DNA from 2 places in the Sporosarcina sp. FSL K6-3508 genome. Region 1 is predicted to be linked to the other one. Evidence: a T-box and tRNA genes for the amino acid it is inferred to sense, from the RefSeq annotation. Region 1 holds a T-box; the other holds one or more tRNA genes.
What was found. The T-box of region 1 lies ahead of trpS (tryptophan--tRNA ligase). A T-box ahead of a tRNA ligase gene usually reads a tRNA of that ligase, here a tRNA-Trp.
Positions count from the first base shown of each region.

Region 2: it encodes a tRNA-Trp, which carries the amino acid that the T-box ahead of trpS (tryptophan--tRNA ligase) is inferred to sense. The anticodon was not compared.

Region 1 covers NZ_CP152016.1:1,020,983-1,025,237, forward strand. Annotated here, with positions in the region: gene fabF (beta-ketoacyl-ACP synthase II) at 1-349, shown strand, start outside; gene trpS (tryptophan--tRNA ligase) at 777-1,763, opposite strand; T-box leader at 1,815-2,029, opposite strand; gene spxA (transcriptional regulator SpxA) at 2,447-2,845, shown strand; gene mecA (adaptor protein MecA) at 3,076-3,726, shown strand.
Region 2 covers NZ_CP152016.1:2,727,406-2,731,660, reverse strand. Annotated here, with positions in the region: rRNA gene MKX97_RS13660 (23S ribosomal RNA) at 1-389, shown strand, start outside; rRNA gene rrf (5S ribosomal RNA) at 519-634, shown strand; tRNA gene MKX97_RS13650 (tRNA-Asn) at 681-755, shown strand; tRNA gene MKX97_RS13645 (tRNA-Ser) at 761-852, shown strand; tRNA gene MKX97_RS13640 (tRNA-Glu) at 876-950, shown strand; tRNA gene MKX97_RS13635 (tRNA-Val) at 1,053-1,128, shown strand; tRNA gene MKX97_RS13630 (tRNA-Met) at 1,147-1,221, shown strand; tRNA gene MKX97_RS13625 (tRNA-Asp) at 1,223-1,298, shown strand; tRNA gene MKX97_RS13620 (tRNA-Phe) at 1,351-1,426, shown strand; tRNA gene MKX97_RS13615 (tRNA-Thr) at 1,441-1,513, shown strand; tRNA gene MKX97_RS13610 (tRNA-Tyr) at 1,522-1,606, shown strand; tRNA gene MKX97_RS13605 (tRNA-Trp) at 1,610-1,680, shown strand; tRNA gene MKX97_RS13600 (tRNA-His) at 1,702-1,777, shown strand; tRNA gene MKX97_RS13595 (tRNA-His) at 1,821-1,896, shown strand; tRNA gene MKX97_RS13590 (tRNA-Gln) at 1,901-1,972, shown strand; tRNA gene MKX97_RS13585 (tRNA-Gly) at 1,981-2,055, shown strand; tRNA gene MKX97_RS13580 (tRNA-Cys) at 2,063-2,136, shown strand; tRNA gene MKX97_RS13575 (tRNA-Leu) at 2,162-2,242, shown strand; gene MKX97_RS13570 (hypothetical protein) at 2,681-3,193, opposite strand; gene MKX97_RS13565 (phenylalanine--tRNA ligase beta subunit-related protein) at 3,229-3,912, opposite strand; gene queG (tRNA epoxyqueuosine(34) reductase QueG) at 3,953-4,255, shown strand, end outside.

The sequences.
Region 1 (4,255 bases):
AATTGATTATATTAACGCGCATGGGACGAGTACGCCGTATAATGATTTATTCGAAACGATGGCTGCCAAAACAGTGTTTGGTGAACATGCCTATAAGCTGGCAATGAGTTCGACAAAATCCATGACGGGCCATTTACTCGGCGCGGCTGGCGGTATTGAAGCGATCTTTACCGTAAAGGCTTTGCAGGAGGGCATCATTCCTCCGACAATGAATTACGAAACTCCGGATCCAGAATGTGATTTAGATTACGTGGTCAATGAAGCACGTAAAGCAAACATCACCTATGGAATGAGCAACTCTCTAGGCTTCGGCGGTCACAACGCTTCGCTGGTATTTAAGAAAATATAATGAAAAAGGAAAGAGCACAGTAGCTCTTTCCTTTTTTTTTGACTTTTAATAAACGATGAAATGATAAAGTGAATTAACGTTGGAGGGGAAAGCTCGGATAGGGCAAATGGGCTTGTGGTCGCTCTGTTCATTCTCTTCAAGATCCATGTATCTACTCTTAATACTTTCCGTGCAAGCAAGTTGAAAGTACTCGTCTAAAAGGCATGTACTTATACATAAGATGAAAGAAAACGATAAAGGGCGAGGATCCGTTTGACGCGTTTTCTAGTATTCCTATTCAGCTATTCTATTATCGTCATCTGTGTTGCCAATTTACTCTTCTACTTGAACTACGCAGCACTCGGTTACGATTATAAGCAAATTACTTTGTTTATGTTGCAGTCGACAGACTTTACAATGCTCGTCATAGCCATTATTTCGTTAGTGTCTACCGTCTGCGTCCCAAGCCCATCGCGGCCTCCATCTTCTTGAGAGTGGTGGAAGCGATGGCATTTGCTTTTTCAGCGCCTTGGTCCAGAATAGAATCCAATTCAGGTGAATCAATTAATTCATGATAACGCTGCTGGATTCCTGCTAAATGATTGTTGACCGTTTCAGCTACGCCAGCTTTAAAGGCGCCATAGCCAAGCCCCTCATATTTTGTCTCCAGTTCTGGGATGGACAATCCGCCTAATGAAGATTCGATGATCAATAAATTTGAGACACCAGGTTTGTTTTCAACATCGAATTTCACAACGCCTTCTGAATCTGTAACAGCACTTTTGATTTTCTTTTCAATTTCTTTCGGCGTATCCAAAATGGAGATCGTCGCTTTTTTATTTGGATCGGATTTACTCATTTTCTTTAAAGGATCTTGTAAAGATTTTATTCGGGCGCCGTTTTTTGGAATACGAACGGCAGGAATGGTCAATACTTTGCCGTAGCGGCTATTGAAACGTTCCGCCAAATCTCTTGTCAGCTCCAAATGTTGCTTTTGGTCTTCACCGACAGGGACGATATCTGTGTTGTACAGTAAAATATCTGCAGCCATTAATGGAGGGTAAGTCAACAGCGCTGCAGAGACACCTTCAGCACCTTCAGATTTGTCTTTGAACTGTGTCATGCGTTCTAGTTCGCCGATGTAAGAGACGCATTGCATAATCCATCCTGCTTGTGCGTGAGCGGGAACTTCCGATTGAATAAAGAGTGTAGATTTTTCTGGATCGATGCCGCTCGCGATATAGGTGGCGGCAAGGGATCGGATAGCTTGTTTTAAGTCGTCAGGATTTTGCTGCACGGTAATAGCGTGTTGGTCAACGATGCAAAAGATGCAGTCCTCTTCATTTTGCAACTCTACAAATTGGCGGAAAGCGCCAATATAATTTCCTAATGTGATGACACCTGTTGGTTGAACACCTGAGAATATAGTTTTCATTGTATTTCCTCCTTTATAAATTGGCATAAAAAAACACCAGCCATCCCTATAAAAAGGGACGATTGATGAAAAGTAACCGTGGTACCACCCGAATTGCTTCGTTAAAAGCCGCTCTAGTCCCTTAACGCGGGATACGTGTCGGACTACTGTTGTTCGTCCGTCAAGCTCGGGAGCCCATTCTTTTTGTACGATTTTGCCTGCTTCCACCATAGACAGGCTCTCTGAGAAAATCGCGTCAAAAATACTTTTTCCTTCTTCGCCATTTACTTATTGCTCTAAAGTATATCGATTTCGATTGGAAAATGCAACTTTCAGAAAAAAATAAGGATTAAATTGAAACCTTTCAGTACATCTGTACGTACTATAGAGGAGAGAGAAAAAGATAGAACGACTTTCTAAATGAGAATACCATTTCTTTCTTTTTAGTAGGTTTAAATCAATTCATTACTGGGTATAAAAAGAGAAGATGTTCAATTACCGCATAAAACAGCATCATTCTGCACAGATTTGTAGGAACTAAAGAATGTCGAAATTCTGTATAATTTTTTTGGAAAAACTATATTAATTGAGAATGATTATGTGTATAATGAGTAGTATGAAGACAAATTATAATAATTCTAAATTGAAATCTAAACATATCAAATCTAAATGAGCGTAAGCCGTGGGAAAGGACGTGTCAATACATGGGTGTTACACTTTATACATCACCTAGTTGTACATCTTGTAGGAAAGCAAAAGCATGGTTGGAGGAACATGAGATTCCTTATACAGAGCGTAATATCTTCTCTGAGCCATTGAACATTCAAGAAATCAAACAAATTCTTCGCATGACAGAAGACGGTACAGATGAAATTATCTCCACGCGTTCCAAGATTTTTCAAAAGTTGAATGTTGACGTAGAGAGTCTGCCGCTTCAAAGGTTATATGAATTAATTCAAGAACATCCGGGCCTTTTAAGAAGACCAATCATTCTAGATGAAAAAAGACTCCAAGTAGGGTACAATGAAGATGAGATTCGTCGTTTCCTACCGAGAAAAGTTAGAGCCTATCAGCTGCTCGAAGCGCGGCGAATGGTGAACTAATCTGAATACAAAAGCTGATAGGGATGACACACTGGATACATTTGTGCCTATCAGCTTTTTTGAATTGAAATTCCCTTGTATTCCTCTAGGATTTTCGCTTCAATGCTTAGGCAATTGAAATAAACCCTTTCGAAATCGGTTTGGTCGACATATAGTAAGAGTAAGCATTGCAAGTGAGTTTAAATTATAAAACAGGGGAAGGCCTGTTTGACAGAAGGGAGAGATAAGGGATGGAAATAGAGCGCATTAACGAAAATACGGTAAAGTTTTATCTTTCTTATGGAGATATAGAAGATCGCGGCTTTAGCAAAGAAGATGTTTGGTATAACCGCGATAAAAGTGAAGAGCTTTTTTGGGATATGATGGATGAACTTGGCGATGATACAGAGTTCGAAGTAGAAGGACCGCTTTGGATTCAAGTCAATGCTATGAATGAGGGAATTGAAGTGATTGTGACAAGAGCACATCTTCCGAAGAACGCTGAATCTTCACAATTTCCTTTTGGCATTGAAGACCCTGAAGAATTATTCGATCCGATTTTTGACGCGATCAATGAAACGGAAGAGGATAGTGAAGAAGAAGTGCAAGTCAATGATAAGTTGTTTGTATTCAGAGATTTTGATGAGCTGATTCCATTGGCATCTCAAATGGCTTCACTCGAAGACCCTTTTGAAACTCAGCTGTATGCATTTGAGGGTCGTTATTATCTCAACTTGCGGTTTGATTACACTCTTATAGATACGAAACGCGCCAAGGACATTGTCAGTATGATCACAGAATACGGCATTCTATCTAAGATGTCGATTCATCGTATTGAGGAATATGGCACAGCCGTTATGGAGTCCGACGCTTTCGTTCAAATAGATAAATATTTTTCATAATTCACTGGAAAGCTACCAATAATTTGGTAGCTTTTTTTATTTTGGTTCGCGATTTAAGCGTGGTTTATTATCAAACGAGCAACGGTACAACGCCTAGTGTGGCAGAAGGAGTATTGTCATTAAATCCACTTCGGCGCTAGCGGATGGCTCCCGCAATGAGCCAGTCAGGAAAAGCACCTGTCTGTCTCATTGCTCCGCCTACCGCTTGTAAGGCGCCTGCGTTTGGTAAGCGGAAGAAAAGGAAATCATTCCTTGCAAAAACAGTTTTTTACGACAAATCGGATACAAGGCAATCTCAGTTTAAACACCATAGTTTTTATTTTACTACACCAGCGCCGAAGCGTTGCCAGAGCACAATGTTTACTTAGTTCAGGGGTTGCGATAGGTCAAGCGACGAGACAATATGTTGAGTTGCGTCATGGAACCCACTTCGGTGCTAGCGGATGGCTCTCACAATGAGCCAATCAGGAAGTGCGCCTGTTTGTCTCATTGCTCCGCCTACCGCTTGTAAGGCGCCTACGTTTAGTAT
Region 2 (4,255 bases), 1.7 Mb from region 1:
TCGTCGCATCCTGGGGCTGTAGTCGGTCCCAAGGGTTGGGCTGTTCGCCCATTAAAGCGGCACGCGAGCTGGGTTCAGAACGTCGTGAGACAGTTCGGTCCCTATCCGTCGCGGGCGCAGGAAATTTGAGAAGAGCTGTCCTTAGTACGAGAGGACCGGGATGGACATACCGCTGGTGTACCAGTTGTCTTGCCAAAGGCATCGCTGGGTAGCTATGTATGGACGGGATAAATGCTGAAAGCATCTAAGCATGAAGCCCCCTTCAAGATGAGATTTCCCATTACGCAAGTAAGTAAGATCCCTCAAAGATGATGAGGTGGATAGGTCTGGGGTGGAAGCACGGCGACGTGTGCAGCTGACAGATACTAATCGATCGAGGACTTAACCTATTTTTAAGAAGTACTACTTGATGTACACAATGTCTTTTATTCAGTTTTGAGTGAACAATTCAAAAGTTTTTCAAAAAACGTTTGACAAATCCGCTCAGTTTGGTATAATAATCATGGCTTTGAAAACAGTTCAGTGACGATGGCGAAGAGGTCACACCCGTTCCCATACCGAACACGGAAGTTAAGCTCTTCAGCGCTGATGGTAGTAGGGGGCTTCCCCCTGTGAGAGTAAGACGTCGCTGGTCTGTGAAAAATGTTGTAAACCTTGTGCCACATACCAATTATAATTATTCCGCAGTAGCTCAGTGGTAGAGCAATCGGCTGTTAACCGATCGGTCGTAAGTTCGAATCTTACCTGCGGAGCCAAAATTGGAGAGCTGTCCGAGTGGCCGAAGGAGCACGATTGGAAATCGTGTAGGCGGTTTGCGCTGCCTCAAGGGTTCAAATCCCTTGCTCTCCGCCAGTTTTCATACTTATACTTTATATGGCCCCTTGGTCAAGCGGTTAAGACACCGCCCTTTCACGGCGGTAACACGGGTTCGAATCCCGTAGGGGTCACCATTTCAAACATTGTATCTCCAATGAAATTTGGAGAAGCGAGCAGAACAAGGAAGCAATTGAGAGAAAGAAGGAGCGTACAATAGTACGTGACTGATTTACCCAGGAGGATTAGCTCAGCTGGGAGAGCACCTGCCTTACAAGCAGGGGGTCGGCGGTTCGAGCCCGTCATCCTCCACCATTTAATTTATAGTATTATCGCGGGGTGGAGCAGTGGTAGCTCGTTGGGCTCATAACCCAAAGGTCGCAGGTTCAAATCCTGCCCCCGCAACCAAGGTCCCGTGGTGTAGCGGTTAACATGCCTGCCTGTCACGCAGGAGATCGCGGGTTCGATTCCCGTCGGGACCGCCATTATCTTTTACATAGCTTTGTCTTAAGTTGTGATCTTAAACATAGCAAATGTGGCTCAGTAGCTCAGTCGGTAGAGCAAAGGACTGAAAATCCTTGTGTCGGCGGTTCGATTCCGTCCTGAGCCACCATTTATTATTAATATGCCGGTGTAGCTCAATTGGTAGAGCAACTGACTTGTAATCAGTAGGTTGAGGGTTCAAGTCCTTTCGCCGGCATCCTTACTGGTGGGGTAGCGAAGTGGCTAAACGCGGCGGACTGTAAATCCGCTCCCTCCGGGTTCGGCGGTTCGAATCCGTCCCCCACCACCATTTAGGGGCATAGTTCAACGGTAGAATAGAGGTCTCCAAAACCTTTGGTGTGGGTTCGATTCCTACTGCCCCTGTATTTTTGAAATTATTTTATGGCGGTCGTGGCGAAGTGGTTAACGCATCGGATTGTGGTTCCGACACTCGGGGGTTCGATTCCCCTCGTCCGCCCCATGCATAATCCCATCATTGTTGTACTATAATAAATACTATCATGGCGGTCGTGGCGAAGTGGTTAACGCATCGGATTGTGGTTCCGACATTCGGGGGTTCGATTCCCCTCGTCCGCCCCATTAGTGGGGTATAGCCAAGCGGTAAGGCAACGGACTTTGACTCCGTCATTCGTTGGTTCGAATCCAGCTACCCCAGTTGGTTTCGCGGAAGTAGTTCAGTGGTAGAATACGACCTTGCCAAGGTCGGGGTCGCGGGTTCGAATCCCGTCTTCCGCTCCACTATGTTGGCGGCATAGCCAAGCGGTAAGGCACGGGTCTGCAACACCCTTACCACCGGTTCGATTCCGGTTGCCGCCTCCAAATTTTATAAATTATTACTTATCATGCCCGAGTGGTGGAATGGCAGACACGTCGCACTCAAAATGCGATGCCGCGAGGCGTGCCGGTTCAAGTCCGGCCTCGGGTATCACCAAAAGAACACAGCCTTTGCTGTGTTCTTTTTTTGTTTTTAAAAATTAAAATTAACTAAAAGATGTAAGACAAGCAAAGGGATGCATCAAAGTGTTTTCAAACCGAATCAAACATAAACAACAAACAATTCTGTTCTAGAACGCACCAATACAGCCATAGACAGCAACTTGACTGGCCAGAATAAACATAGGAATTTTCCGTACAAAAAAGAGGCGCCCAAAAAGTCAAATGAAAATGACTTCTCAGACAGCCTCCATAGAGGAGAAACATGAATTTGTTTAGATGCATTTGTAAGGGTTCATTGCCGTTGCCATGGATGGTTATGGGTTATAGGTCAAAGTGTGAAAGGAAATGGGTCATCGGTTTAGACTAGTAAAGTTGTGTTTCTGTTCCTCGCTCCATGCTCCGGAAAGGAGTCTCACCTTTCCGAAGATCAGAAATAATTAGAACCATCAAATTCTAGGTTGATCGTATAATTTTTTGTGTTGATTCGGTTAGAGAGCTGGTGTGCTGTCTTTTCTGCCAGCTGTGCTTTTTGCCGATAAATTTCTGGGTCAAATAAAGCTACACGATAGACGGTAGTAGTTTCTGCATACCCGTATTGGAGCTCCTCTTTATTTGCCAATGATAATTCTTTATAAAAGGTTGCTTTTGCTCGTAGTTGGATTGCTAATTCAATCGCTTCTACCAAGGTGATCTGCTGTCCTTCGAAGTCTACGGAATGTGTACTGTTTGCCTTGTAGATGAGGAAGTCGAGCGTACGCTGATCTTTTCTTACTTGCTCCATTTCGTTTTCAACGTCATTTAAGGTTCTAGGAACAGGTGGTGGCGCAGTGCCTTTTTCCACAGTAATAAAAGCTACCCGGCGCGCTTCTGTTTCCAGTTCACGCAGTTGTTTGGATAGAATGCTCTTTAGTTTTATACCTTCTGCTAATGTGATGCTCATTATTTCACCCCGTTATCTATGTCGCAGGAGGAATTCTACGCATTTAACACTGTACTAAAGTGATTCCCTCCATTTATACTGGTAAACATTTTTGCGCATGCTTCAGTCAGTTGTATAGCTTCTGTGCTATCTAATGAAGGACGAATAAAAAGCAGCTGCAGTATATTTATCGTTTCTTCTGTAACGGCAGTGCGAATAGAATCGACGTGAGGGCTGCCAAAAGGGCTGTAGTCGTCGGTTAAAAGAAGAAGTTTGTCAAAGGTGTTGAAATGGTTGTTCAAGCCTTCATAGCCATCCTCGGCAGTTCCAAGTGCCAACTGAATGTTTCCAGCTATCTTGTCTGAGTCGTAAATGACAGTAGGTATTTCATATTGCAATGAAAAGAATGTATTCAAATCTTCCGCGCTATGAAATGAGGGAGTATATTTTCTTGCCCTAATTTTTCTCATAAGCACTTCCATTGCCGAAGGATTGGTCAATGGATCAGAACCAAGTGTTCTCCAAATAGATTGCCATTCTGCCAAGCCCGGAAATTCGGTTAACTCTTTATCGAGCAGTTCAAAATAGAGTTGTTCTTGAAATAATTGCAAACGACCTTTTAGCATCTGAGGTGATGCGGAGACAATTGTTTTGGTATAATGAATTATGCCTAATTTAAAATCAGGAATTTTAGTGAATATAGAAGGATGGATAGTAAGTTGCATCAGAATCACCCACATGTAATTTTACTCCATCTTATCATAAGGGAGGCGGGGAATGGTGAAAGTCGCTCAGTTGCAGCAAGAGATACGTGAGTTTGCGGCGTCCATTGGAATAGACAAAATAGGTTTTACGACAGCTGCCCCGTTTGTGAAATTAAAAGATCGTCTGAAACAGCAACAAGAGCTAAACTATCAGTCGGGCTTTGAAGAGCCGAATGTGGAGAAACGTACGAAGCCGCTTTTATTGCTGGAGGGTGCGGAGAGTATTATCTCGATAGCTGTCGCCTATCCTTCGAAAATGGCTGACAGTCCTCGTGGTAAGAAAGGCGAGCGACGGGGTATGTTTTGCAGGGCTTCTTGG